DNA from 2 places in the Roseovarius maritimus genome. Region 2 is predicted to be linked to the other one. Evidence: riboswitches for the same ligand, from Rfam matches in the RefSeq annotation. Region 2 holds a riboswitch; the other holds the start of a gene.
What was found. A riboswitch is a leader RNA that binds a small molecule or an ion and turns the genes downstream of it on or off. The one in region 2 is predicted to bind cobalamin.
Positions count from the first base shown of each region.

Region 1: another riboswitch for cobalamin. It lies ahead of ACEWPM_RS02300 (hypothetical protein); the one in region 2 lies ahead of ACEWPM_RS01115 (TonB-dependent receptor plug domain-containing protein).

Region 1 is NZ_JBHFPF020000001.1:471,481-486,207, reverse strand. Features, by position in the region: gene ACEWPM_RS02345 (CBS domain-containing protein) at 1-199, shown strand, start outside; gene coaD (pantetheine-phosphate adenylyltransferase) at 269-760, shown strand; gene ACEWPM_RS02335 (hypothetical protein) at 779-922, opposite strand; gene gap (type I glyceraldehyde-3-phosphate dehydrogenase) at 1,000-2,001, opposite strand; gene ACEWPM_RS02325 (DUF808 domain-containing protein) at 2,173-3,141, shown strand; gene tkt (transketolase) at 3,289-5,304, opposite strand; gene ACEWPM_RS02315 (hypothetical protein) at 5,533-6,114, shown strand; gene ACEWPM_RS02310 (cell division protein ZapA) at 6,114-6,509, shown strand; gene ACEWPM_RS02305 (ATP-dependent helicase) at 6,641-9,049, shown strand; cobalamin riboswitch at 9,154-9,356, shown strand; gene ACEWPM_RS02300 (hypothetical protein) at 9,468-9,731, shown strand; gene ACEWPM_RS02295 (metal ABC transporter permease) at 9,740-10,543, opposite strand; gene ACEWPM_RS02290 (metal ABC transporter ATP-binding protein) at 10,543-11,307, opposite strand; gene ACEWPM_RS02285 (Fur family transcriptional regulator) at 11,304-11,786, opposite strand; gene ACEWPM_RS02280 (zinc ABC transporter substrate-binding protein) at 11,884-12,879, shown strand; gene ACEWPM_RS02275 (DUF1007 family protein) at 12,867-13,580, shown strand; gene ACEWPM_RS02270 (nickel/cobalt transporter) at 13,562-14,440, shown strand; tRNA gene ACEWPM_RS02265 (tRNA-Ile) at 14,460-14,536, opposite strand; gene purM (phosphoribosylformylglycinamidine cyclo-ligase) at 14,641-14,727, shown strand, end outside.
Region 2 is NZ_JBHFPF020000001.1:233,708-248,434, reverse strand. Features, by position in the region: gene lpxD (UDP-3-O-(3-hydroxymyristoyl)glucosamine N-acyltransferase) at 1-241, shown strand, start outside; gene ACEWPM_RS01190 (acyl carrier protein) at 272-529, shown strand; gene ACEWPM_RS01185 (beta-ketoacyl-[acyl-carrier-protein] synthase family protein) at 526-1,737, shown strand; gene ACEWPM_RS01180 (hypothetical protein) at 1,867-2,673, opposite strand; gene ACEWPM_RS01175 (hypothetical protein) at 2,924-3,226, opposite strand; gene ACEWPM_RS01170 (invasion associated locus B family protein) at 3,386-4,096, opposite strand; gene ACEWPM_RS01165 (helicase HerA-like domain-containing protein) at 4,564-6,111, shown strand; gene ACEWPM_RS01160 (HU family DNA-binding protein) at 6,206-6,802, shown strand; tRNA gene ACEWPM_RS01155 (tRNA-Val) at 6,821-6,895, shown strand; gene ACEWPM_RS01150 (VOC family protein) at 7,119-7,514, shown strand; gene ACEWPM_RS01145 (Twin-arginine translocation pathway signal) at 7,539-8,057, shown strand; gene ACEWPM_RS01140 (GMC family oxidoreductase) at 8,073-9,644, shown strand; gene ACEWPM_RS01135 (ribbon-helix-helix domain-containing protein) at 9,720-10,109, opposite strand; gene ACEWPM_RS01130 (histidine phosphatase family protein) at 10,270-10,848, shown strand; tRNA gene ACEWPM_RS01125 (tRNA-Val) at 10,956-11,031, shown strand; gene ACEWPM_RS01120 (hypothetical protein) at 11,362-11,772, opposite strand; cobalamin riboswitch at 12,099-12,306, shown strand; gene ACEWPM_RS01115 (TonB-dependent receptor plug domain-containing protein) at 12,443-14,314, shown strand; gene ACEWPM_RS01110 (ABC transporter substrate-binding protein) at 14,358-14,727, shown strand, end outside.

The DNA of each region.
Region 1 (14,727 bases), 240 kb from region 2:
CGATCCGTTCTGCGCCGGTCTGGGCGACACGGGCGAAGAGGTGCTGAGCCGCATGACCGAGGGCCGGTTCCGCCACATGCCTGTCCTGAAGGATGGCGAATTGGTGGGCATCGTCACGCTGGGCGACTTGGTCAAGGCGCGGCTGGAAGAGCTGGCGATGGAAAACGCGTCGATGCAGGGCATGATCATGGGCCACTGAGCCGCTGCGCCCTTGCAATTTGAGGGCGGGTGATGCCTTTTGGCGCAAACTACAGACGGATGACCCCTCATGCGCATCGGCCTTTACCCCGGCACCTTCGATCCTGTCACGCTGGGTCATATCGACATCATCCGCCGCGCCGCGCGACTGGTCGACCGTCTGGTGATCGGCGTCGCCATAAACCGCGACAAGGGCCCGCTTTTTACCCTGGACGAGCGTGTGACGATGCTGGAATCAGCGGCGGAGCGGATCACCGTGCCGGGCAGGGCCGAGATCGTCGTGCATCCGTTCGAGAACCTGCTGATAAATTGCGCGCGTGATGTGGGCGCGCAGGTGATCGTGCGCGGCCTGCGCGCGGTCGCGGATTTTGAATACGAGTTCCAGATGGTCGGCATGAACCGCGCGCTTGATGCGGATATCGAAACCGTTTTTCTGATGGCCGATACCGGTCACCAGGCCATTGCGTCCAAGCTGGTCAAGGAAATCGCGCGGCTGGACGGAGACGTCTCGACATTCGTGACCCCGGACGTGAAAGCCGCGCTCATCGCCAAGTTCCGCTGAAATCCGAGGTCCGAGGCGTCACCGCCAGAAGGCCATCCATTCGATGAGTTCGCCGAGCTTTGCCCCGAGGAAGATCAGCCCCGCCATGCCTTGGATGTAATAATCCAGCACCAGCGCCAGCACGATCAGTATGAATAGCCAGAGCGCGATGCGGTCGGTCATGTCAGCGCCCTTTCAAATGGCATGCGGCCCCGCGCCTTGGTACAGACGGGGGCCGCATCTGGCAATATCGCGGCGGCTCAGCCCAGCCGGCCCATCAATGCGGCTACATCCGCCATGCGGCAGGAAAAGCCCCATTCGTTGTCATACCATGCCAGAACGCGCACCAGAGTGCCGCCGACGACCTTGGTCTGCTGGGGCGCGAAGATGCTGCTTTCCTCGGTGTGGTTGAAATCGATGCTGACCTTGGGCGCGGGATCATAGGCAAGAATGCCTTTCATCGCGCCTGCCGCAGCTTCGGCCACGACGGCGTTGACCTCTTCGGCGGTGACGGATTTCGAGGCAACGAATGTGAGGTCCACCGCCGAGACATTGGGCGTGGGCACGCGGATGGCCGATCCATCAAGGCGGCCCTTCATCGCGGGCAGAACCTCCGACAGGGCCTTGGCCGCGCCGGTGGAGGTGGGGATCATCGACATCGCCGCGGCGCGTGCGCGGTAGAGATCCTTGTGACGGCGGTCCAGCGTCGGCTGATCGCCCGTGTAGGCGTGGATCGTGGTCATGATGCCGCTCTCGATGCCGATGCCCTCATGCAAGACCTTGGCCAGTGGGGCGAGGCAGTTGGTGGTGCAGGACCCGTTCGAGATCATGCGCTCGCCCGCCTGCAGATCGCCGTCATTGACGCCCATCACCACGGTGCGGTCCACGTTCTTGCCGGGGGCCGAGAGCAGGACCTTGCCCGCGCCGCGCTCGAGATGCTTCTTTGCTTTTTCACCGTCATTAAAGTTGCCGGTGCATTCCAGCACGACGTCGCAACCGTCCCAGTCCAACTCATCCATCTCGTAGGTCGAGAACATCTGGATATCGCCGCGCCCCAGATCCATCGTGCCGTCGCCGGTGGTCACCGTGCCGGGGAACCGGCCATGCACACTGTCGAAACGGATCAGATGCGCCGCCGTCTCCAGCGGGCCGGTGGCATTCAGCTTGACCACATTGATATCCTCGCGACCTGTCTCGCTGATATGGGCGAGGGTGGCGCGGCCGATGCGGCCAAATCCGTTGATGCCGACATTGATGGTCATGGGGATGAACTCCTTGGCAGGTTTTAGCGTTTGCAGGGGATATACGGGCGAGCGGGCCGTACCGAAAGGTCTAAACGCAAGAGCGCGCGGCTGTTAGCGCAATCTCGCGTCGCAGCCTTGTACGCGGAATCAGCTTTGCTACGGTGAAGCAAATATGATCGGAGAACAGGCATGAGCGGACTTCTGGCGCTACTCGACGATGTGGCGGCAATCGCCAAAGTGGCGGCGGCCTCGGTCGATGACGTGGTGGGGCAGGCGGCCAAGGCAGGCGCCAAGGCGGCAGGCGCGGCGATCGACGACGCCGCGGTGACGCCGAAATACGTGCATGGTTTTGACGCTGCGCGCGAATTGCCGATCATCTGGCGCATCGCGCGCGGCTCGCTGGTGAACAAGCTGGTGTTTCTTCTGCCCGCCGGGCTGGCCCTGAGCGCGTTCGCGCCTTGGGCGGTCACGCCGCTTTTGATGCTGGGGGGCTGCTATCTGTGCTTTGAGGGCGCCGAGAAGGTGGCTCACGCACTGGGCTGGGCGCATCATGAGGAAAGCCACATGGAGACGGAGCCCGACGATCCGGCCCATCTGGAAGAGCAGAAGGTCGCGGGTGCGATCAAGACGGACTTCATCCTCTCGGCCGAGATCATGACCATCGCGCTGGCCGCGATTCCGCCCAGCAGCTTCTGGATGGAGGCGGGCACGCTGGCTGCTGTTGCGGTGATGATCACGGTGGCGGTCTATGGTGCGGTGGCGCTGATCGTGAAGGCCGATGATCTGGGGCTGTTCATGGCCGCCAAGGGGCAGCTTGGCGCGACGCGGGGTCTGGGCCGCTGGATCGTTGCCGCGATGCCCAAGGTTCTCGCGCTGCTGGTGATCATAGGCACGGCGGCCATGCTCTGGGTGGGCGGCAACATCATCCTGCACGGGCTGGCGGCTCTGGGCTTTACGTGGCTCTATGACCAGATCCATCACCTGGCCGAAATGGCTGCCCATGGACTGGAGCAGGGGCGGGCCGCCGCGGAATGGGCGCTGGTCGCTGCCATGGACGGGGTTCTGGGGCTGGCGCTGGGTCTGGTGCTCATCCCTATTGGAACCAACGTTATCACGCCGATCTGGCAGCGGGTGCGAAAGATCAATCCGGTGGTTTGATCTGATCGGATCGGAGGTCACATTGCGCAAAATGCCGTGAAGATCATGATTGCCTGCAATGATGATCAGGTGCACGTCATCTGCTAGGGAAAAAACTCATCCAAGAGTTTCGGGAAGACTATTTGGATAATAGTCTTCCCGTTCGCCTCAGAGTAGCGATTTCACCTTGGCGGCGACCGCCTCGGCGGTGATGCCGAACTTCTCATAGAGAACATCGGCCGGGGCCGATGCGCCGAAGCTGTCCATCCCGACAAAGCCGGACTTCGCCGCGCGGCCACGCTCACCGCTCAGCCATTTGTCCCAGCCCTGCCGCACGGCGGCCTCAACGGCGACGCGCACCGGACCTGCGGGCAGCACGCGCTTGCGCACCGCCTCGTCCTGCGCCTCGAAAAGCTCCATGCAGGGCATCGAGACAACGCGGCACCCGATCCCCTCGGCCTGCAGCAGATCACGCGCCTTCATTGCGATCTCGACCTCCGAGCCGGTGGCCATGAGGATCGCCTGACGCTTGCCCTCCGCATCGGCCAGCACATAGGCGCCCTGCGCGGTGAGGTTCTTGTTGCGATGCTCGGTCCGCAGCGTGGGCACGTTCTGGCGCGTCAGCGACAGGACAGAGGGCGTCTCCTTGGTGCTCAGTGCCAGTTCCCATGCCTCGGCCGTTTCCACCGTGTCGCAGGGGCGGAAGACCCAGGTGTTGGGTGTAGCGCGCGAAATCGCCAGATGTTCGACCGGCTGGTGCGTCGGGCCGTCCTCACCCAGACCGATGCTGTCATGGGTCATCACGAATACCGTGGGTACGCGCATCAGCGCCGCGAGACGCATCGCGGGCCGGGCATAATCGGTGAAGCACATGAAGGTGCCGCCATAGGGGCGGATACCGCCATGCAGCGCCATGCCGTTCATCGCGGCGGCCATGCCATGCTCGCGAATGCCCCAATAGATATATCGACCCTTGCGATTATCGGTGTCAAAGACGCCCAGATCGCCCGTCTTTGTGTTGTTCGATCCGGTGAGGTCCGCCGAGCCGCCGACGGTCTCGCGCATGATCGGATTCACAACCTCCAGCACCATCTCGCTCGATTTGCGCGTGGCGACCTTGGGGGCCTCCTCGCTGATCTGTTTCTTCAGCGCCTTGATGCGCGCGCTCAGCTTCTTGGGGGGGTCACGGTCTAGGGCCCGCGTGAACTCACCTTGCCGGCGTTCGGACGCCTCGGCAAAGCGGGCTTCCCAAGCCTTGCGTTCGTCCGCGCCGCGCGCGCCAATCGCCTTCCATGCCTTTTTCACATCGCCCGGCACTTCGAACGGGCCAGTGGTCCAGCCATAGGCGGCCTTGGCTGCAGCCATCTGATCCTCGTCGGTCAGCGCGCCATGGCCCTTGGACGTATCCTGCGCCGCGTGCCCCAGCGCAATATGCGTCTTGCAAGCGATCATGCTGGGCTTTTTCGACTTCTTGGCTTTAACGATTGCCTCGTCGATCTCGTCCGGGTTGTGGCCATCGATCTCGATCACTTGCCAGCCTGCGGCACGGAAGCGCTTGACCTGATCGGTGCGATCCGACAGCGACACCTTGCCGTCGATTGTAATGTCGTTGTTGTCCCAAAAAACGATCAGCTTGCCCAGCGAATGACGCCCGGCCAGCGTGATGGCCTCCTGGCTGATCCCCTCCATCAGGCAGCCATCTCCGGCGATGACGTAAGTATGGTGATCGACCAGCTTGCGGCCGTGGCGCGCGCGCAGGATTTCCTCGGCCATGGCGAAGCCGACCGAATTGGCGATGCCCTGGCCCAGCGGGCCGGTGGTTGTCTCGATCCCCTTGGCATGGCCATATTCCGGATGGCCCGCCGTGATCGCGCCCCATTGGCGGAAATTCTTGATCTGCTCCAGCGTCATGTCCTCGTAGCCCGTCAGGTGCAGCAGAGAATAAAGCAGCATCGAGCCATGACCTGCGCTGAGGATGAAGCGGTCGCGGTCGGGCCAGTCGGGCGCGGACGCATCGAATTTCAGGTGTTTCTCGTAAAGCACGGTGGCGACATCGGCCATGCCCATAGGCATCCCGGAATGGCCCGAATTGGCGGCGTGGACCGCGTCCAGCGTCAGGGCGCGAATGGCGGTCGCTTTGGACCAGTGATCGGGATTGGCTTTGGCGAGGGCGTTGAGATCCACGGCAGCGGTTTCCTTATGGGAGAGGCGTTAACTGCCTGCCTCAATACCAGCCCGGCCCCGAAGTTCAAGCGCCGCCATACCGCCCCCCGGCACGTCGACGCCTTCCGCCGCAAGGGGGGAAGCCTTTTTGCAAGCCATTCGCTAGACTTGGCGCCATCAAGGGCATGTTGCGATTCGGCGTGCCCTGTAAGAGAGTTGGGGCAGACAGTTGAAAAGGACATTGACGCGATGAGCGATATCGACGCGATGCAAAGCCGTATCATGGCGGCGCTGGACCGGATCGGGCAGGGACTGGACGGGCTGGGAACGACGGATGATCAGGCCGACGAGCCGGGCGAGGTAGAGGCCCTGCGCCAGCAGGTCGAGGATGAAAGGCTGGCAAATGCCCAGCTGGAAGAGCGCGTCAAGCAGCTAAGCGCCCGCGCCCGCGAGGCCGAAGCCAGCTTGGAAGAGCTCAAGGCCGCCGCCGGTGAGGCCAAGGCCGAGGAAGACGCGCGTGCCAAGATGCTGCGCAAGATCGACGGCGATCTGCAATCGCTGCGCCATGCCAATCAGCAACTGCGCGACAATAACGCCAAGCTGCGCGATGCGAATGCCAGTGGCGTGGCCGAGCCGCATCTGATCAATAAGGCGATGATGGCCGAGCTGGATGGCTTGCGTGCCACCCGTGCTGCCGACCGGGCCGAAATGGATGCCATTCTCGGCGAGCTCGCGCGGATCGGCGGGTCAGGCGATGGCAGTCTCGATGAGGCCGGTAGCACTGCCACCAGCGGCGCAAAAACCAGTGGAAATGGAATGGGGGACGCATGATGCCCGAAGTTGATGTCGAAATCGGTGGCCGCACGTTCCAAGTGTCCTGTCAGACTGGCGAAGAGCATTTTCTGCATTCCGCCGCCAAGATGCTGGATGACGAGGCCTCGGTTCTGGCTGCGCAGATCGGGCGCATTCCCGAGGCACGCATGCTGCTGATGGCGGGCCTCATGCTGGCCGACAAGACCGCCGGTTTGCAGGATAAGTTGGCCGAGATGAACGACAAGCTGGCCGAGCGCGAAGCTGAGCTGGCAGGCCTGCGCGATGCGCCTCCGCCCACGCCCGAAAGGGTCGAGGTTCCGGTTGTGCCCAGCTCGATCACCGATACGCTGGCCGAAATCGCCGCCCGCGCCGAGGCGCTGGCCGAGACGGTGGATGGCAAGAAGGCAGGCTGACACCTCCGCAAGCCGATGGCCAGGGGTGTGAAAGGGCAGGGCGGCGGGATGCCGCCCCGACGTGTTTCATGTGCAGAACATAGGCCGAACATCTCTTTATCTTGCGCGCCGGTGGCGCTATGGTTCCGCCCATGAGCAGTTTTGACGAATCCGACGCGTTCGAGAGCGCCTCCCTGTCTTCGCGCGCAATGGCCGCGCGGCCCGCGCCATACCTTGATGGCCTGAACCCCGAGCAGCGTCTGGCGGTCGAGACGATGGACGGCCCCGTCCTGATGCTGGCAGGCGCAGGCACGGGCAAGACCAAGGCGCTGACAACGCGCATCGTGCATCTTCTGAATACCGGCCGCGCACGCCCCAACGAGGTGCTGGCTGTTACCTTCACCAACAAGGCCGCGCGCGAGATGAAGACCCGCGTCGGCGCGCTTTTGGGCCAGTCCATCGAGGGGATGCCGTGGCTGGGCACGTTCCACTCGATCTGCGTCAAGCTGCTGCGCCGCCATGCCGAGCTGATCGGCGTGCAAGGCGGTGGATATACGGATGACGTGATCGAGGCGCCGGCGCGCGAGGTCACGCTGAAGTCGAACTTCACCATTCTCGACACGGACGATCAACTGCGCCTGCTCAAGCAGCTGGTGCAAGCCGCCGGCATCGACGACAAGCGCTGGCCCGCCCGCCAGTTGGCCGGGGTGATCGACAACTGGAAAAACCGCGCCTGGACGCCGGACCGCGTGCCCGCCGCCGAGGCGGGCGCCTACAATGGCAAGGCGGTGCTGCTCTACAAGCAGTACCAGCGCCGCCTGATCGAGCTGAACGCCGTGGATTTTGGCGATCTGCTGCTCCATGTCGTCACGATCTTCCAGAAGCATGATGACATCCTCCAGCAATATCAGCGTTGGTTCAAATATATCCTCGTGGACGAATACCAGGACACGAATGTCGCCCAATACCTATGGCTGCGCCTCCTTGCCGGCGGGCACAAGAATATCTGCTGCGTCGGCGATGACGATCAGTCGATCTATGGCTGGCGCGGCGCCGAGGTGGGCAATATCCTGCGGTTCGAAAAGGATTTCCCCGGCGCGCATGTGGTCCGGCTCGAACAGAATTACCGCTCGACCCCTCATATTCTGGCCGCTGCCTCGGGCGTGATCGCGGGTAATCAGGGCCGATTGGGCAAGGAGCTGTGGACGCAAGAACAAGATGGCGAGAAGGTGCGCCTCATCGGCCATTGGGATGGTGAAGAAGAGGCACGCTGGATCGGCGAAGAGATCGAGGCGATGCAGCGCGGCACCCGTGGCCAGCGTCCTTACGGTCTTGACGATATGGCCATCCTCGTGCGCGCGTCGCACCAGATGCGCGCCTTCGAGGATCGGTTCCTGACCATCGGTCTGCCCTACCGCGTCATCGGTGGTCCACGCTTCTACGAGCGGATGGAGATCCGCGATGCGATGGCCTATTTCCGCTGCGTAACGTCGCCAAGTGACGATCTGGCCTTCGAGCGGATCGTGAACACGCCCAAGCGTGGCCTCGGCGACAAGGCGCAGCAAAAGATGCAGGTGACGGCACGAGAGAACGGTGTGCCCTTGATAGAAGGCGCGCGCATTCTGGTCGCGGAAAAGGGCCTGACGGGCAAAGGCGCGCGCGAGTTGTCGCTGCTACTGGATGGCCTTGCTCGCTGGGGACGCATGGCCGGCGATGCGGCGATCAGCCATATCGAGCTGGCCGAGATCATCCTTGATGAGAGCGGCTATACCGAGATGTGGCAGAACGACAAAACGCCCGAGGCGCCGGGACGGCTCGAGAACCTCAAGGAGCTGGTCAAGGCACTCGAGAATTTCGAGAATCTGACAGGGTTTCTCGAACATGTCAGTCTGATCATGGATAACGAGAGCGAAAATGAGGGCGAGAAGGTCAGCATCATGACGCTTCACGCCGCCAAGGGCCTCGAATTTCCCGCCGTCTTCCTGCCGGGCTGGGAGGATGGTCTCTTCCCGTCGCAGCGCTCGATGGATGAAAGCGGACTCAAGGGCGTCGAGGAAGAGCGCCGTCTTGCCTATGTCGGCATTACGCGGGCCGAGGAGGTCTGCACGATCTCCTTCGCCGGCAATCGCCGGGTCTTTGGCCAGTGGCAATCATCCTTGCCGTCGCGCTTCATCGACGAGCTGCCCGAGGATCATGTCGATGTTCTGACCCCGCCCGGCCTCTATGGCGGCGGCTATGGCGCGGCGGGCATGGGTGTCGTGCAAAACAGCATCGACGCCAAGGTGGCCGAGGCGAATGTCTACAATTCCCCCGGCTGGAAACGGATGCAGGCGCGCGCGGGCCAGCGCCCCACGGCCCAGCCGCGCGAGTCGACCTCGCCGGTGATCGACATGGCCGCCGCCTCGTCCCACACGGTGGGCGAGCGGGTGTTCCACCAGAAATTCGGCTATGGCGAGATCATTGGTCTTGAGGGCGACAAGCTTGAGATCGCATTCGACAAGGCGGGCACGAAAAAGGTCGTGGCGCGCTTTGTCACCAGCCCCGATGACGTGCCTTTCTAGCGCATTGCTCTGCATCTTTTGGCTGAAAAATATCCCCGCCGGAGGCTGAAATCTCTTTTGGCGTCCGGCCGGCCATCAGGCGTTGTGCGGGAGCATCGAATCCGTCACAGTGAAATCTCCAAGGTGCTGCGCGGCTGCGCGGAGAATTGGGAAGCCGGTGCAAATCCGGCACTGCCCCCGCAACGGTAAGGGTGGGCGAGACGGCGCAAGACCACTGGGCACGACGGCCCGGGAAGGGCGCCTGATCATGGGCCAATCGCGGCCCGGCCCCCGAAGTCCGGAAACCAGCCTTGGAAGTGACGTCAAACCGCGTGGGGCGGTGTGGACGCTGCTGCCGGGCCTCGTTCCTCGCATGCCAGCCTCGCACGCCATCCTGCGCCCCAACCGGCCCGGGGTGCGGCCAAGGAGTGGATGAGACATGAGCGTGAAGCAGATTCTGAACGGGCTTGAGCGGAGCGACGCCGTTGGCGCCGATGCGGACGCGGTGGCGCGGCTGGGCTTTCTGGAATGGGCCTTTGCCCTGCCAGGCGCGGCGACCCCCGAAGCGGCGCGAGCCGCACTCAAGGCTGCCCCGGCAGAGGCGCGCAGCCCTGCGGCGCAAGCCTTTGTCCGGTTTCTAAATCAGGCCACGATGCGCGCCTCACCCCGCGGAAGGCGTGGCCGCGCGGCGCGCTTGCACTAGGCCGAGCGTCAGCGCGCGTGCCAGCGATCCTTGATCGCGGCATAGAGGCTTGAGGCGGCGAAAAGGATTGCGGCGGCGCAAACGATGGTCGGCCCGGTGGGCGTATCCAGCGCGTAGGACGTTCGAAGCCCGGCCCATGCCGCTACTACCGCCAGCCCGGCGGCGATGACGGCCATCGCCTCGGGCGTGCGGGCGAATGGGCGCGCGGTGGCTGCAGGGATGATCAGCAGGGCGGTGATCAGCAGCGCGCCGACGACCTTGATTGCCACCGCCACTACGATGGCCAGGGCGAGGGTCAGGATCAGCTCCTCGCGCTTGGGGTCGATCCCGTCGGCGCGGGCCAGGTCCGGGTCCAGCGTCGCGGTCAGGAGTGCTGACCAGCGCCAGCCGACCAGCGCCAGAACCAGCGCCGCGCCGCCCCAGATCACCGCCAGATCTGCGCGAGAGACCGACAGGATATCGCCAAAAAGAAACGACATCACATCGATGCGCACCCCTTGCAGGAAGGACACGCCCACAAGGCCGAAGGCCAGCGCCGAATGGGCCAGCACGCCCAGCACCGTATCCACGCCGCGCCCGCGCCCCGAGAGGGCCGTGACCAATGTGGCCATCGCCAGCGCAACGACCAGGGCGCCGGCAAAGATCGGCAAGGACAGCGCCAGCGACAGGGCGACGCCCAAAATAGCCGCATGGGCGGTCGCGTCGCCAAAATAAGCCATGCGCCGCCAGACGACGAAACACCCCAAGGGCGCCGCGGCCAGTGACGTGCCGATCCCGGCCAGCGCCGCCCGGGTCATGAAATCATCCAGCATCAGTCACCTGCCTTCGCCTGCGCCGTGCCATGGTCATGCGTGCATTCCTCGCCATGCAAATGGTCGTGGTGGTGCCGGTAGAGCGCCAGCGCCCCTTGCGTGCCTTCGCCAAAAAGGGCGCGATAGACGGGCGCCTCGGCGACGACTTCGGGCGTGCCTTCGCAGCAGACATGCCCGTTGAGGCAGATCACACGGTCAGACGCGCTCATTACGACATGCAGATCATGGCTGACCATCAAGATGGCGCAGCCCGTCTCACGGCGCACATCCTCGATCCGGCGATAGAACGCGGCGGCGCCGGGCTGATCCAGGCCCGCGGTGCCCTCGTCCAGCATCAAAAGCTGAGGGTTCCGCAGCAGGGCGCGCGCCAGCACGACGCGTTGAAACTGTCCGCCCGACAGGTCCGCCATGGGATGCCCGCCGATATCGGGCACGCCGGCGCGCTCCAGCGCATCGCGAGCGGCCTCGCGGCTGACTCGGCGCGGCAGGCTGAGAAAGCGCGAGACGGTGATCGGCAGCGCCGCATCCAGCACCAGCCGCTGCGGCACATAGCCCAGCCGAAGGCCGGGGCGGCGCGTGATGCGCCCGGCGCTGGGGCGCACCCCGCCCAAGAGGGCGCGCAAGAGGGTGGATTTGCCGGATCCGTTGGGCCCGACAATGGTCACGATTTCGCCGGGGGCGATGGCGAAATCGACGTTTTGCAGCACGGTGTTCCGACCATGCCGCACGCTCAGGCCCTTGGCTTCGATCAGGGGGGGCGTCATGCGGTGGCGCTCTCGTGGCATCCGGGGCAGAGCCCGACGGCCTCGCGCACCGTGCGCTCGATCTGGAACCCCGCATCGCCCGCCGCGCGCGCCAGTTCGCCTGCTTCGGGATCGGTATCCACCTCGACGACCCGCTGGCAGGCGCGGCAGATCAGGAAAACGGGGGCGTGGCTTTGATCGGAATGGGTGCAGGCGGTAAAGGCATTCAGCCGCTCGATCCGGTGGGCCAGCCCATGACTGACCAGAAAATCAAGCGCGCGGTAAGCGACGGGCGGCTGCGCGCCCAGCCCCTCGGCCCGCAGCACCTCAAGAATGTCGTAAGCTCCCAGCGCCTTGTGCTCGCCCAGCAGAATCTCCAGCACGCGCCGGCGCACAGGCGTGAATTGCAAGCCCTGCGCGGAACATTGCCGTTCGGCAGCGCGCATGCCGGCCTTGATGCAGCCATCATGGTCGTGCGTTTCAAAAGGATCTATCGTCATGGCGCGGGGTCCTGGATTTGGGCGCGAAAAGGGGTTGATATGTTATATTATACCATTTACCTCATTGCGAAGTGTTACATAATCACATGAGGCCGGAATGTCCACGCAAAGATACAGATCTCTTCTTCTGGCTACGGCGGCGCTATGGGTTTCGGCCAGCGCCGCGGCGGCCGAGGTGCCTCGCGTGGTGACGGATATCGCGCCCGTCGCATCTCTGGCCGCCCGCGTGATGGACGGGCTGGGCACCCCTCAGCAGATCGTGCGGCCTGGCGCGTCGCCCCACGGATACGCCATGCGCCCCTCCGAGGCGGAGGCGCTGTCTGGCGCGGACGCCATCTTCTGGGTCGGGCCGGAGTTGACGCCTTGGCTGGATGGCACGATCGATACCTTGGCACCGGAAGCGGATGTCACCGAGTTGCTGCACGCGCCGGAGACCTTCATTCTGAGTTTTCGCAGCGGCGTCAGCTTTGCCGAGGAGGGGCCAGAGCACGAGGGCGGGACACATGATCACGAGCCCCCTGAGCACGAAGCCTATCAGACGGAGGGTAGCGATGGTGGCCATGCCGCGCACGATCACTCGGGCGATGACCCGCATGCATGGCTCGACCCGGAAAATGGCAAGGCATGGCTGGGTGTGATCGCGGGCAAGCTGTCGCAGCTGGACCCGGAAAATGCGGATATCTATGTCGCCAACGCCGCCGAGGGGCGCGCCGAGATAGAGGCCGCCGCCGTCGAGGCCCGGACATTACTGACGCCGGTTTCGGATGCGCGTATCGTCGTCTTTCATGACGCCTACCACTATTTCGAGCACCGGTTCGACATGCACGCCGTCGGCGCCATCGCCGCAAGCGATGCCTCCGATCCCGGTCCCGCCCGGATCCAGGAGGTGCGCCATATCATCCAAGACATGAACGTCACCTGCGTTCTGTCCGAGCCGGCGTTCAACTCGGCCTTTGTCGATACGGTGACCGAAGGCGCCGCCCTGCGCAAAGGCGTAATTGACCCGCTGGGGGCTGATCTTAAGCCGGGCCCGCAATTTTACCCGGAGCTGATCCGCGACGTGGCGCGGCGGTTGGCGGTATGCGCAAGCTAGGCGCCAGACGGGCAGGGGCCGGGCGATCAGCCCCCCGCATGATCGGCGCGCTGGCGCTGATGGGTGCGTTCGCTATGCCTGCGGGGCAAGGCGAGGCGCATCCGCATGTTTTCATCGACGGCGCATTGTCGCTGATCTTCGACGATCACGGGCGGCTGGCGGCGCTGCGCATCGGCTGGTCCTATGACGAGTTCTATTCGCTGGTGATGATCGAGGATAAGGGCCTTGATGCCGATGGCGACGGCACGCCCGAACCCGCGCAACTGGAGGCGTTTGCCGGTCATGATGTGGACTGGGCCGCAGGGTTTCCGGGGGATGTCACGCTGATGCGCGATGGGGTGGCGGTCGCATTGGAGGGCCCCGCGCAGCACCGAGCCTATTTTGAGAATGGCCGCATCATCACCACCCATCTACGCCCGCTGAGCGCGCCGGTTGATCTGGGCGAGGGCAGCGCGGTGGCCCAGCTTTACGATCCCAGCTTTTTCGTGGCTTATGACGTGCCTGCACTGCCCACGATCGAGGGGCCCGAGGACTGCGCCGTGACGCGGCAGGCCGCCGATACGGACAAGGCATACGCGGAATACGGCGACAAGCTTGCCTCGGTCGATGTCGGCGAGGATCCCTATGTCGAGGTCGATCTGGGGGATATTGGCGTTCTCTTTGCAGACAGGTTTATCGTGACATGCGCCGCACCCTCCTGATCCTCGCGCTGATCGGCGCGGCGCTTGGCGCGGCCTTGTGGACCGGCATGGATGCGTCCGTTGCGCGGTGGTCCTCGGCGTGGCAGCGCGAGTTTCAGAACGGGCTGGCCGGGGCCTTGCGCGCGCTGCGCAGCGGTGATGCGGGCGCGTTCGCGTGGCTGATGGGGCTGTCTTTCGCCTATGGTTTCGTCCATGCGGCGGGGCCGGGTCATGGTAAGCTGCTGATCGGCGGCTATGGCATGGCGGCTCGCGTGTCTGCCCTGCGCCTGTCGCTGATCGCCATGGCGTCATCGCTGGGACAGGCGGGTACGGCGATTGCGCTGGTCTATGGCGGGATGCTGCTGCTGGGCTATACCCGCGCGCAGCTGACTGGCCTTGCCGAAGGGGCGATGGCCACCGTCTCGGCGGCCGCAATCGGGCTGATCGGGTTGTGGCTGATCCTGCGGGGCGCGCGCAAGCTGCTGCGTGGCCGCCGCCCCGTACATACCCATAGTGCCGAGTGCGGTTGCGGGCACAGCCACGGTCCGACGGCGGAGGAGGTGGCGCAGGCCCATGGGCTGCGCGGCACGCTTGCACTGATCGGCGCGGTGGCGATCCGGCCCTGCACCGGGGCGCTGCTGCTTTTGGTGCTGACGTGGCAGATGGGCATCCCCGCTGCGGGAATCGCCGGAACGCTGGCCATGGCGCTGGGCACCGGGGCCGTGACCGTCGCCGTGGCCCTCATGGCCGCCTTCGCGCGCGAAGGCGCGCTCGGCTCAGGCGCGCGGGATAGCGCCATCTGGGGCGCCATGCCGATAATGGAAATCGCCGCAGGCGCCTTCATCGCTCTGATCTCGCTGCAAATGCTGGCGTGGCTCTGAGGCTGGGGCAGGCGGTGTGTGGTAGGCCCGGCAGGACTTGAACCCGCAACCAAAGCGTTATGAGCGCTCTGCTCTAACCAGTTGAGCTACAGGCCCGCCTGCCGTGTTTCCTACGCAGAGCGCGCGCCCGCGTCAAGGCTTTGAGATTGCGCTGGATGGCGCTATGGGCTAGGTCCCCGCGTAAATCCGAGGAGAGCCGAATGACCTATCCCAAGAATGGTGTGAGCTATGCCGATGCCGGCGTTGATATCGACGCCGGCAATGCGCTGGTCGAGCGCATCAAACCC
Region 2 (14,727 bases):
CGTGGTGCTGGCCGGGCAGGTTGGCGTTGGTGATAACCTCTTTGTCGGTGATAACGTGATCGCGGGCGGCGGCACCAAGATCCTTTCGAATGTGCCGGCGGGGCGTGTCATCCTGGGCTACCCCGCGATGAAGATGGATGCGCATATTGATATGTACAAACATTTGCGGCGTCTGGGCCGACTGGTGGCCGATGTCGCCCAGCTGAAGAAATCGGTTTCCAAGGCCCAAGAGAGTGACTAAATCGGAGCCACTCGTCCAAGGAGACATGGCATGAGCATACCGGACCGCGTGATCGCCATCATCGCCGAGCAGGCCATGCTGGAGCCGTCCGACGTCACGCTGGATAGCACGCTCGAGGATCTGGGCGTCGACAGTCTGGGCCTTGTCGAGAGCATTTTTGCCATCGAGGAAGAGTTCGACATCAACGTACCTTTCAATGCGAACGAGCCGACGGCCGGGGATTTCGATATCTCGACGGTCGGCGCCATCGCGGCGGGGGTTCAGCGGCTCGTCGCAGAGCAATCGTGAAGCGGGTCGTCATCACCGGCGCGGGTACGATCAACGCGCTGGGGAAGGATGTCCCCGAAACGCTGGAGGCAATGCGTGAGGGCCGCTGCGGCATCAGCGAGCTGGAGTTCCGCGATGTCGAGCGTCTGGCCATCCGCATCGGCGGGCAGGTCAAGGGTTATGACCCCGAGGTGGATTTTACCCGCCAGCAACTGGCCCTCTATGACCGCTTTACCCAGTTCACCCTGATCGCCGCGCGCGAGGCGGTCCAGCAATCGGGCCTCGATTTCTCCGAAGAGTTGTCGCTGCGTTCGGGCGTCGTTCTGGGCAATTCGGGGGGCGGCATGACCACCCTCGACGAGAATTACCGCTCGGTCTACGAGGACGGCAAGAACCGCGTGCATCCCTTCGTCGTGCCCAAGCTGATGAACAACGCGGCGGCCAGCCATGTCTCGATGGCCTGGGGGCTGCGCGGGCCCAGCTTTACCGTCTCGACCGCCTGCGCGTCCTCCAATCACGCGATGGCGCAGGCGTTTCAGATGGTGCATGGCGGGCTGTGCCCCGTGATGCTGACCGGCGGCTCGGAATCGATGCTGTGCTTTGGCGGGGTCAAGGCGTGGGAGGGGCTGCGCGTCATGTCGCGCGACGGATGCCGACCCTTTTCAGCCAATCGCAACGGCATGGTGCAGGGCGAGGGGGCAGGGATCTTCGTCTTCGAGGAGTTCGAGCACGCCCGCGCCCGCGGTGCCGATATACTGGCCGAAGTGGTGGGCTACGCCATGTCCTCGGACGCCTCGGACATCGTCATGCCCTCCAAGGAGGGCGCGGCCCGTACCATATCGGGCGCCATGCGCGATGCGCGCGTTGATCCCGAGGAGGTCGGCTATATCAACGCGCATGGCACCGGGACGGCGGCCAATGACAAGACCGAATGCGCTGCCGTGGCCGACGTCTTTGGCCGGCACGCGGACAAGCTGATGATCTCGTCGACCAAGTCCATGCACGGCCATCTGATCGGCGGCACCGGCGCGGTCGAACTGCTTGCCTGCATCATGGCCCTGCGCGACGGCGTAATCGCACCCACAATCAACTACGACGAGCCGGACCCGGAATGCGCCCTCGATGTCGTCCCCAACGAGGCCCGCGAGGCTAAGGTCGAAGTGGCACTGAACAATGCCTTCGCATTTGGCGGGTTGAATGCGGTTTTGGCGCTGAGGCGCGCCGGGTAGAGGCGTTGGTTGGTCTGCCTGGTGGGCTCGACTGTGATCGACGATGCGTGGCAGGTATCGATATCCGCTGGGCGGGACGAAGGGTGATTTCGGTGCGGATGCGCTAATGGCAGCTATCGGCGCGATTGGCTAGCTAACATCAACTTTGGCGGGACCTGACGATGCGATTATGCGCTTGAGCAGCGGCGCGAGCGGCTTGAAAACCATCCTGCCAATCAACGTAAGGACCGGCCTCGAATTCCGCATCATCGAACTGGCGTATTTATCGGCTTCCTTTTCCTGGTCAGCCACCCGTCCACCCTCGATGTGACCGGATACGTGATGCCCGACTTCATGGTAGAACGTGAATTCCGCATTCAGACGACACCACCAAAGCTTGATACCTTTCGGGGTGCTGGCGGGCCATGTCAGGATGATGCAGGAGAAGAACAAATTGTATCTTCCCAGATAATCGAGGTCCGGGCGGCGGGCGATAACATTGATGCGGGCCACGTTATCGAGCGAAAGCCTCTTCGTCTTACTCCAGCGTTCGATATTTCCGATCACCACAGAGCGGTCAGCTATGCCGGGGGCAACAAATACCGGGATTTGGTCGCCAACATAGGTTGCCGGGTATTCATGAACGCGGCGCGAAAGAAGATCCAATGTTCTTTCGTGCATGGAGTGTAGGTTGCTGTTTCGCAGCCTGCGGATTTCCTGTTCAAAAGCAGACGCGTCCAACTCATCGAGGATGGATAGCAACACCCCGAAATATTTGGCCAAAGGTCCGCGCGGGTTCTCTGACCATGCAGATGACGCCAGTTTCTCTTGAACCTGGAGGGTTGCCTCTGCGCCGCCTTGCAACAGCTCGCGCCATGCATCGCGAACGGTTTCAACATGATCTGTCGAAATACCTCTCAACAATCGTTCAATAGCGGGGCGGGTTTTTTCCGTCATCTGAAAATAGTACTGGGCAAAAAGGGCTATAATTTGACACTTGAGCGCCCTTTATTGACGATACGCGACCTTAGACAAGAGTAGTCATAGCAGGTAGCTGCCATTCGCCCCCACTGCAGCATTCAACACTACGGGCTCAAAGCGGGCATCTGAGCCACCGGTTCCTGGTCCTGTGTTGGAAATGTCAGGGACAAGTTCAAAGGTCAAAACGCAAACCGCCAAGACTGCGTTCACTTCAAGAAAAAAAGGATCAGAGACCCTTGGCCTGCGCCTTGGCAGGAGCGCGGGCAAGCATGGCGTGGCCGGTGCGGGGACCCTCATCCTTGTCCTCCTTCTCGGTCATCAGCATGATCGCGACGCCGCATTGGACACCGGCATAGACGATCCCGTTGAGGACCCAGAAAACGAGGACGGCCATGAGGCCGATGTCGGATGTGCTGACCAGATGCCACAGGTTCGCGACGTTCAGCCACAGCAGCGTTGCCGTGAACGCGCCAGCGATGATGAAGCCGATCACGCAGTGGGTAATGTAGAAACGGACGATAGTGGGCATGACGTCCTCCCTTTTGCTATCATTTATGATAGACTTTCGCCGCGCGTATTCAAGCGGAAGAAATGGCATCGGCGGACCCGGGCCGCTGGGCCGCAGCGCTCAATAGCAAAGGGGCGCGCCTTCCGGCACGCCCCTCAAAATACCATATATCGTCAACGCTTACTCGGTGAACTCACCGACAGCCTCGTAGCCCGCGGTGAAGCCTGCGAGAGACACATCGATGCGCACTTTCTGGTCGGGCGCCTGCGCGGGGACCAGCGTGATCTGCGCGGTCGCGCCGCGCTTGAACGTGTCGACATCCTCTTGCGTCAGGCCCATCTGCGCAACGCAGCCTGCCTCGGTGCAAACGCGGTAGGGATAGCTCTTGGCGGTGCCGCCATCGACCGACAATTTCAGCTCTTCGGTCAGCAGCGTGACCAGCGGGACGATCGCGGTTGCGCCGGCAACGGCTGGGGCCTGGCCCTCAATGCGAAAGACGCTGAATTCTGCAACGGGGTTGCCCCCCGCTTCGCGCAGCAACTGGTAGAGCTGGCAAGGATCTTCGCCCTCATCGTTGCGGAAGCAGCGCAGGCTCCAGTCGCCAAACTTCTCTTTGACATAGACGGCGGGCTGCTCGTCCGCGACCTGCGTGCCGGTCGAAAAGGCATTGTCGGTGCCGTTTTCAGCGCCTTCTTCCGATGCCGCAGCATCGGCCTCTGCAGGCGCGTCGGCTGCTGTGCCGGTCTCGGTGGCTGTATCCGCCGCCGCGTCGGTGGAGGTCTCTGCCGCGCTTTCGGCTGCAGGCTCTTCGGTGGTGGTGTCTTGCGCAAACGCTGCACCGGCAAGGCCGAGGGCCGCTGCGAAAGACAGGATGGAAATCGACTTGGGCATGATGTCCCCTTCATTCATTGAAGTTTCTCGGCGCATCTAACATGACGTGGGCGCGCTGTCAGGGGCAAAATGTCGGCCAAAGAGGACGACGGGGCGGATTTCCGCGCGGGTCATGTGGCGAGGCGTCCCTTCGGGCCTTGTTGTGGCCGTAGAAAAAGGGGCCGCATGGCCCCTTTCCCCGAATTCTCCCCGCCGAACTTGGCCGACTTAATCATTGAGCGTGACGCTACGATACAAGAGAATCGCCGTCAACAGTCAAAATGAGCCTTCGTCACGCGTTCAGAGCATGCCGTAGGGCGTTGAAAAAAAGGGCCGCACCCGGGGGCGCGGCCAGTCTGACAGGGAGGAAACCACTCCGGCACCCAGAGGACATGTGCGCCGGAATGAAAATGATACTGGCACCGAAAGGTTAAGATTGTATGGTCTCGCGGCACGCTGCAACGCGGCGGTCTATGAAGGACGGAAATATGAGTGACGGAATCTTTATCGGTGGCGGCGGGCCGGACTATGGCGAGGCGCAGATGCTGGGCCTGAAATACGCCAACCGTCATGGTCTGATCGCAGGCGCGACGGGCACCGGCAAGACCGTCACACTCCAGATCCTGGCCGAAGGATTTTCCGCCGCGGGCGTTCCGGTCTTCCTCTCGGACGTCAAGGGCGACCTCTCGGGCCTTGCCCAGGCCGGAAGCGCCGATTTCAAACTGCATGAGGCCTTTACCAGCCGGGCCCAGACGATTGGCCTGACGGATTACGCCTATTCCGCCTTTCCGGTCACCTTCTGGGACCTTTTTGGCCGGCAGGGTCATCCCGTGCGCACCACACTGGCCGAGATGGGCCCGCTTCTGCTGAGCCGCCTGATGGAGTTGAGCGAGGCGCAGGAGGGCATCATGAACATCGCCTTCCGCGTCGCGGACGAAGAGGGGATGCCGCTGCTCGATCTCAAGGATCTGCAGGCGCTGCTGGTCTGGGTCGGCGAGAACCGCGAGGCGCTGTCGCTGCGCTATGGCAATGTCTCGACGCAGTCCGTGGGCGCGATCCAGCGCCAGCTCATGGTGCTGGAGAACCAGGGCGGCGCGCAGCTCTTTGGTGAGCCTGCGTTGGAGTTGGCCGACCTCATGCATGTCGGCGCTGATGGGCGTGGGCAGATCAACATCCTTGCCGCCGACAAGTTGATGGGCGCCCCGCGCCTTTATGCCACCTTCCTGCTCTGGTTGCTTTCCGAGCTCTTTGAAACGCTGCCCGAGGTGGGCGATCCGGACAAGCCCAAGCTGGTTTTCTTCTTTGACGAGGCGCATCTGCTCTTTGATGACGCGCCCAAGGCGCTGGTTGACAAGGTCGAGCAGGTGGCGCGCCTCATCCGCTCCAAGGGCGTCGGCGTCTATTTCATCACGCAAAATCCTGATGACGTGCCCGAGGATATCCTGGGTCAGCTGGGCAACCGGTTCCAGCACGCGCTGCGGGCTTTCACCGCGCGTGACCGCAAGGCGCTGAGCCGCGCCGCCGAGACGTACCGCCCGAACGAGCGGTTCTCGACGGTCGATGCCATCCGCGACGTGGGCGTGGGCGAGGCGGTGACCTCGATGCTGCAGAAGAAGGGCGTGCCCGGCATCGTCGAGCGTACGCTGATCCGCCCCCCGTCCTCGCGGCTGGGGCCGATTGACGAAAGCGCCCGCGCGGCTGCGCTGAAAGCCTCTCCCGTCGCGGGCAAATATGAGGCCAGCATCGACCGCAAATCCGCTTACGAGATCCTCAAATCGCGCGCCGATCAGGCGGCCGCCGAGGCGGCACGCGCCGAAGAGGCCGCCGAAGAGCAGTCGGTGGCCGAGCGCGAATTCAACGCGGGCCGTCGCTATTCCGGAAAACGGGTGGAGCGCTCGACCGCGCAGCGGCGCGCGGACAGTACCGCTGGCAGCTTTGGCGAGGCGATCACCGGTGCGGTTCTGAAAGAGTTGAAAGGCACCACGGGCCGCCGCATCGTGCGGGGTATTCTGGGCGGGCTTTTCAAGGGCCGCTGAGGCCCATCTTGCATGAAACACTGGCATAAAGACTTGATTGGCGTTATTCTGTCGCCGAGCAGGAAACAATAACAACCCATAAGGGGGCAGCCTCATGGCAAGCCGCAAATCGACAGGCAGCAAGACGAAATCCAAGGCGCAAAAGCCTCGAAGGGCCAGTGCCGTGCCGCCCAAGACACCTGCGCCGCTGCGCGAACAGGCCGGGACGAGCACGATGGTCCCGGCGCCCCCGCTGCCCGGCAAACCCGGTCCCGCCAGAACACCGGCAAAACCTGCGACCGCCAAGACCAACGACGCCACGCTGGATGACGATGCCGCTCCGCTCAAGAAGCAGGAATTGATGGCGCAGGTCGTCGCGCGCTCGGAAGTGGCCAAGAAACATGCCAAGCCGGTGATCGAGGCCATGCTGGATGTGCTGGGCGAGGCGCTGGCCGAGGGCCGCGATCTGAATCTGCAGCCCTTGGGCAAGATCAAGCGCAAACGCATGAAGGAGACCGACAAGGCCCGCATCGTGATTGCCAATATCCGCCAGAAAAAATCCTCGGGCGAGACTGATGGGACAGGCCCGCGCCCACTGTCCAAAAGCACCCCAGGCAGCATCCCCAGACACTTGCCCGGCGCCGCCCCCACGGGCGCGGGCGCGCCCCTGCGCCATCCTCTGAAAGAAGCGGTTGCAGAGAGCGACGACTGACGCTAGAAAACGGCCCACGGGTGATTAGCTCAGTGGTAGAGCGCTTCGTTCACATCGAAGATGTCAGGAGTTCAAATCTCTTATCACCCACCATTTGTCAGTGAAAATCCAGGATGTGCTCTGACCGGAGCGGTTCTGATTTCAGGTAAAACGGCGCCTTGAACGGGCGCCGTTTTCGTTTGGTGGGTCCGCCGATACGCGCGTTTTTAGAACAGTCAAATGCAGTGCCGGGCCGGCGTAGTATCCACCTACTACCTCTTGCCCGATCTTTCGGCTTACCGTCGATTATTCTGTTCACGACTGTTTGGGAAGTATCATGGCCAAGGCACTACATTCGATGATTCGCGTTCTGGAGGAGGAGCGCTCGGTCGAGTTCTATCAAAAGGCATTCGGGCTGAGCGTTGCGCAGCGATTGGATTTCGACAGCTTCACGCTGGTTTACCTCTCGAATGACGAGACAGCGTTCGAGCTGGAGCTGACGATCAACAAGGACCGCACGGAGCCCTACGATCTGGGCGACGGCTATGGCCACCTGGCCTTTTGCGTCGACGATCTGGATGCCGAGCATGCCCGGTTCATTGCGGCGGGCTGGGCGCCGCGTAAATTGGTCGATTTCGAGCGCGACGGGGCGCTTCTGGCGCGGTTTTTCTTCGTCAAGGATCCGGACGGCTACGAGATCGAGGTGATGCAGAAACACGGAAGATATCAGTAAGGCAAAGTTCTAGGGAGGAACGACATGACACTGGAATTGAAAAAAATGACCCGGCGACAGCTCTTGTCGCGTGGGGCCTTGGCAGGGACGGCGCTTGTCGTCGGGCCGGGCTTCATCGCGGGCAGCAACGGCGCCTGGGCCTCGACGATGGACGCGCTCAAGCCCGAGACGATGGCGACGCTGGTGCAGATGGCGCGGGATATCTACCCGCACGATCAGCTGGCCGATGAGTTCTACGTGATTGCGGTCAAGGGATACGACGTGCCCGAGGCCGTGGACGAGACAGAGGCCGGGATTGCCGCGCTGGATGAGGCGGCCCGCGCCGCAGGCTTTGACAGCTACCTTGGGACCGGATGGGAAAAGGATCGCGTGGCGATTCTGACCAGCATGGAGGATACCGCGTTTTTCCAAAAGGTGCGCGGCGGCCTTGTGACCGGGCTCTACAACCAAAAGGCGGTCTGGCCGATCTTCGGCTATGAGGGCGAGAGTTATAGCCAAGGCGGCTATATCGATCGCGGTTTCAACGACATCAACTGGATTTAAGGGAGGATTGGCACCATGACGGCACCTTTTGACCTCACCGACGACAGTGTTGTCGTTATCATCGGAACCGGCGCCGGCGGCGGGGTTCTGGCAAACGAGCTGGCCCAGAAGGGCGTCAGCGTTGTCGCCCTAGAGGCGGGCGGGCGGTATCTGCCCGAGGATTACATCAACGACGAGTGGGACAGTTTTGGCCAGCTGGCCTGGCTGGACGGGCGCACCACCTCGGGCGACTGGCGCGTGGCCAACGATTTTTCGGGCCTGCCCGCATGGATCGTCAAGGCTGTCGGCGGCACGACGACTCATTGGGCGGGCGCATCCTTGCGCTTTCAGGAGCATGAGTGGAAAGCCAAGACGCATTACGGCGCTGTCGAGGGCGCGAACCTGCTCGACTGGCCGATAGATGGGGCCGAGATGGCGCCCTATTACGACAAGGCCGAAAAGAAGCTGAACGTGACCCGAACAAACGGCAATGCGGGCCTGCCGGGCAACAACAACTACAAGGTGTTCGAGGCGGGTGCGCAAAAGCTGGGCTACAAGGAGGTCAGTACCGGCCGCATGGCCATCAACTCGGCTCCGACCGAGGATCGCCTGGCCTGCCAGCAGACGGGTTTCTGCTTTCAGGGCTGCAAATGGGGAGCCAAGTGGTCCTCGGCCTATACCGACATCCCCGCAGGTGAGGCGACCGGCAATCTGGAGGTCCGCGAAAAGGCCCATGTGCTACGGATCGAGCATGATGACAGCGGCAAGGTCACCGGCGTCGTCTATGTCGATGCGGATGGCAATGAGCAGATGCAGAAGGCGCGCGTCGTCTGCGTTGCTGGCAACTCGATCGAGAGCCCGCGCCTCTTGCTCAACTCGGCTAGCTCGATGTTCCCTGATGGCCTCGCGAACAGCTCGGGGCAGGTGGGCCGCAACTACATGCGTCACCTCACCGGGTCGGTCTATGGCATCTTCGACAAGCCGGTAAAGATGTGGCGCGGCACGACCATGGCGGGCATCGTCCAGGATGAGGCACGCCACGATCCCAGCCGCGGATTCGTCGGCGGTTACGAGCTGGAAACACTTAGCCTCGGCATCCCCTTCATGGCTGCATTCCTCGATCCCGGCGCATGGGGCCGCGAGTTTACCAGCGCCCTCGACCAGTATGAGAACATGGCAGGTATGTGGATCGTGGGCGAGGACATGCCGCAAGAGAGCAACCGCGTGACACTGAATACCGACGTGACCGACCAATTCGGCCTGCCGGTGCCCAACGTGCATTACTCGGACCATGCCAACGATGTGGCGATGCGCAACCACGCTTATGAGCGCGGCCAAGCGATCTATGACGCGATGGGGGCTACGCGCACGCTGCCGACCCCGCCATATCCGTCGACGCATAACCTCGGCACCAACCGAATGTCGGAAAGGGCAGAGGACGGGGTGGTCAACCGCTGGGGTCAGACGCATGACATTGCCAACCTCTTCGTCTCGGATGGCTCGCAGTTCACGACCGGCGCGGCGGAGAACCCGACGTTGACCATCGTGGCGCTGGCGATCCGGCAGGCCGACCGCATCGCGGATGAAATGGGCAAGGGCAACCTCTAGCCTCTGAAATTGCAGAAGCCCGGCACGAGGATATCATGCCGGGCTTTCGCTTGTGCGCTGCTCCGGGTGCGGGCGTCAGTGCTGTTTCGAATTGGTCGCGCGACGCTGGCCGGCGGCAGCGTTGCGCTTGCGCTCTTCGGTCAGGATCTCTTCGACGGGCAGCGCCTCGAAATCGACGGCGCTGTCGCTGGCGATCAGACCGTTCAGCTGCAAATCGATGAACCGCATACAGCAGACGCGCAGGAACGACGTGAAATTCCCAAGATCATGTCCCTCATCGATGGATTCGTTGTAAAGCTGGTGCAGCAGTTGCGGCACGTTCAGATCCTGCCGCTGCGCGATATCCTCCAGCACTGACCAGAACATCTGCTCCAGCCGGACACTGGTGACCATGCCATCCATGCGGAACGAGCGTGTCACGCTCTCCCAGAGTGTCGGATCGGCCCCGATGAACAGACGGCACATGGCATTACCTCCTTGAAAGGGTTCGATGGATGCTAGCCGGGGCGGGGCGTCCGGCCAAGTGAAAGATTTTGCAGCCCGGTGCCGCCTAAGGGATTGGCGCGGCCTGCGGGGGTGGATTAAGAGATCCCTGCAAGCGGATGATTTCGGGAGGGTCGTGGATATGCCTCAAGTGACATGGCCCGAGATATGGTTTCTACGCCACGGCCAGACCGAGTGGAACCTCGCCGGCCGTATCCAGGGGCGGCTGGATTCCCCGCTGACGGAGCTGGGGCGCGCGCAGGCGCTGCAGCAGGCCGGGCTGATCACCGATATCGCGGCGCGCGTCGCCAAAGGCGCAGGTGACATCTATGTCTCGCCGCTGGGCCGCGCGCGTGAAACCGCCGCGCTGGCCATGCCCGCACACACGCCCGTCATCGACCCGCGTCTTGCCGAGATCGACACCGGCGCCTGGGAGGGGGAGAACAAGGCGGACCTGCCGCAGGGCGCCAATGACCTGGCCACCTATGCCAAGGCCCCGGGCGGCGAGGGGCTGGAGGCGCTGATTGACCGCGTGCGCAGTTTTGCCGAGGATCTACGCGGCCCAAGCATCGTCGTGGCGCACGGCCTCTGGGGGCAGGTGATGCGCGGCCTTGCCACCGGGCTGCCCGCCGAGGCGATGGGCGCGCAGGACAATGCGCAGGGCTGCGTCTATTATCTGTCGCAGGGGACCGAGCGACGCATCCTCCCGTCAAAGGCCTGATCTTTCATCGTCATTGCAACGCTCCGGCCCCGAGATGAGAGGCTCGGACCAGATTGCTGCGGCGGGGGACTTGCGCGAGCGGCCAGATGACGCTAATCGGGCTGCGCGGGTGGTTAGCTCAGTTGGTAGAGCGTTTCGTTTACACCGAAAATGTCGGGGGTTCGAGCCCCTCACCACCCACCATTCTATCTCATTGAAATCGAAGAAAGGCCCTGCATACAGGGCACTATGCCCATTCTACCGTTACAAATTTGATAACAAACACGCATCGAAATAGCTAGTATAGTCCGCCACATGACCAGCCGCAAAGGGCGCTGTCACGCGCGCCTTGTGGTGCCAAAAGACTTGCGCCCCATCCTCCGGAAGACAGAACTGCGCGAACTTCTCGGCGGCGACTAACGTCAAGCGCTCAAGCTGCTACCGGGGAGTTATCCATCACACCAAGACCACGAAACCAGCCGGACCACTCCGGCGGGTTTTTCATCTTAAGTGCTTTTCGGGGAAAGCTGGGTTCTACTGGCAAGTGCCTGTCATCACAAAAGAGGATCCTTCTGTGAAGACGAACGGACGAGGGCCGTCACCTGCGGGAGCTATCGAAAAGAACTGAACCTCTTCGATCTCAGCGCCAGAAGAATCCTTCCCCGGATTTCCAGTTGAAAGAATTGTCGTTCCTGATGCACCTGCCCCTGATGAAAGAATGCGGGTTGTATCGAAACTTTGGGAGTTGCCAATCCCGAGAAGATTGTGCTCCCCGGTTACCTCATCCACTTCGAACGTCTGATCGACAAACATTGATGCAACCAAGGGTGTGTAAGGCTTTCCATTTTTGTCCACTGTGAACATGTCGCTTGGGGTGCACGCGATTTGAGCGAACCCAAAACTGGGGACAAAGAGGCAGGCCGCGGTGACAAGGATTCGCTTCATTATTTTACTTCCTTAAGGGCGTAGATTGAGATGACTGCGCTAAAGGTTGCCCGAGAGCGCGAGCCAAGTCATTCCGATTCCAGTCGACTTTACCTGACGTCATATGTCCATCGTATTTTTGCCAACTTGGTTGCAAAGTGTCTTGTAAGTATCCGTTTGTATGCCAATATTTTCGGATTCTGGTTCCTCATGACCCACCGTTATCCCGCTAAATTTCAATGTGTTGCGTAGCGCGGTTGATCCTTGGATCACCGCAGTACCGCGCGTCGCCCCATCCAATTTTTGTCTTTTTTAGCTTTTCCCCTTTTCGAAAGGGGGCCTCTGCGCTAGGCAGATGTTACTTCGGTCCGGGATGTAACACCCCCCGGATAATAGGGAACGCGGTCAGGTGCCTTGCGCCAAATCCGCGACTGCCCCCGCAACTGTAGGCGGTGAGCGAAGCCGGAACAACGTCACTGCCGCGCCTTGCGGTGGGAAGACCCGGCCCAGCGTCGACCCGCAAGTCAGGAGACCTGCCGGAGTGTTCACCCTGTCCGGACGCGGGGCGCGTCGGCGACAACGGATTCTTCCGGTGTGGTGGCATTTCGCCGCCTGCGGAGGGGCAAAGACGTCAATCCGCATGCATATCCAAGACCTGCATCGCCTGAATACAGGCGACCCGGAGACGCATATGAAACGCTCTTTTTCCACTTCCACCTTTCTTACCGCGACCGGTCTGGTCTGCACCGGCACGCTGATCGCCAGCCCCGCCGCCGCGCAACAGACCTATGATCTGGGTACCATCGTGCTATCGTCCAGTCTGACCCCTGTCGAGCTGGGCCGCACCGGCGCCACCGTCGAGGTTCTGGAGGGCGATGAGGTGGGCCGCACTGGCGCCTCAGTGGCGGATCGACTGGACCGGCTGCCTGGCGTCAATTCGACTTCAAATGGCGGGATCGGGGCATCTCGCGGCATCCAGATCCGTGGCTTGCCAGCACGCTATGTTGGCGTGCGTATCAACGGAATCGACGTGTCTGATATGTCAGGTACGCAAAATGCTTTTAATTTCGGAGGGCTGACAAGCTCGGGCATCCAGCGGATGGAGGTGCTCAAAGGCTCGCAATCAGCGCTCTACGGATCAGAGGCAATTGCCGGTGTGGTCAATATCACGACATTTCGCCCCGAGAAGCTGGGATTTTCCGGCACGGCCGCGATTGAGGGTGGCACCTATGAGACTTATGGCGCCAATCTCAGCGCAGGATATAAATCCGAGAAAGGCTTTGTCGCGCTGTCATATGGACGGATCGAGGCGGAGGGATTCTCGCAACGCAGCTTCAACACCGACAAGGACGGCTTCGATCAATCGACAGTTGATGTAACGGCAGAATACGACGTCACCGATGCGCTCACGTTCGGGGCGGCCCTCCATTACCGCGACAATGAGCTGGATATCGACGTCGCTGGGAGTGTGGGCGACAAGTTTTTCCTGACGGAACGCGGCGCGCGTGTCTACAGCACGCTGCGGGCCGGCGCCGTCACCAATACGCTGAGCTATACTTACTTCGATATTGACCGCGACGATCCACAAAGCCAGTTCACCACTGGCTTCAACGGTGATCGTAAAAGCGTCTCCTATCTGGGCAGCGCCGAGCTGAACACGCGTACAATATTGAATTTCGGTGCAGAATACACCGAAGAGACGTTCAGCACCGTTCCCGGGCCTTCTATATTCGCCGGTCCTCCGGCCAGCGGATCCGAGGATAACACGGGCCTTAATGCCGAGGTCCTGTTCAGCCCGTCCGAAAATGTCGATCTGTCGGCGGCGCTGCGCTATGATGACAATTCGTCATTCGGCGGCGAGACGACGGGGCGTATTGCCGCTGTCTGGCGCCCGGTTCAGGATCTGGCCTTCAGGGCGGTTGTTGGCACCGGGTATCGCGCTCCGTCCCTATACGAACGTTTCAGCCTGTATGGTCTTCCGACGCTGCAACCTGAAAACAGCAGCAGCTATGAGGTGGGCGTCGAAAAGACATTCGGCACGGCGGGATATATCAAGGCAACGCTGTTCTACACGGATGTCGAAGATCTGATTGATTACGATTTTGCCGACAACGGCTGCAACAACGGCGGCAATGGATGCTACCTTCAGATACCCGGAACCACGACGTCAAAGGGGATCGAACTGTCGGGCGAATACGCGCTGACATCAGGGCTAAGCGTTTATGGCGCTTACACCTACACCGACGCCGAAACCGACGGTGTCCGGCTGGCGCGCACGCCCAAGCATGATGTCACGCTGGGCGTTTCAAACGACTTTACCGACAGGTTCTCGGGATATGTGGACGTGCGCCATGTCGCTGACGTAGTGCCCAGCTCGTTTGCACCCGTTGATCACAAAGTCGGCGACTATACACTGGTCGGCGCCGGGGTATCCTACGGCGTCACCGACAAGGCCGAGCTGTACCTGCGTCTGGAAAACATCTTCGATGAAGATTACGAGACAGCGGGCGGGTTCAATCAGCCGGGCCGTGCGGCCTATGTCGGGCTTCGTGCCAGTTTTTGAGCGCATAAGACACCTTGCCGCGTCCGCCTGTCTGGCGGGTGCGGTGACCCTTTGCGCGGCGTCCGCCGCGCAAGCTGGGGAGCCGCCGCAACGCGTCGTCTCGATCAACCTCTGCACCGACCAGCTGGCCATGCTGCTGGGGGGGAAGAATCAGCTGATCTCGGTCAGCCGGATCGCGCTGGACCCGCGCGTCTCGCCCATGGCCGAAGAGGCCGAGCGCTATGCGATCAATGCGGGTCGCGCCGAAGAGGTGCATGTGATGCAGCCCGATCTGGTCGTCGCGGGCACCTATACATCGCGCGATACCGTCGCGATGCTGCGGCGCCTCGGTATCGAGGTCGCGCAGTTCGATATCGTTCACTCGCTGGAGGATGTGCGCGACCGTATCCTTGAGATGGGTGAGGTACTGGGCC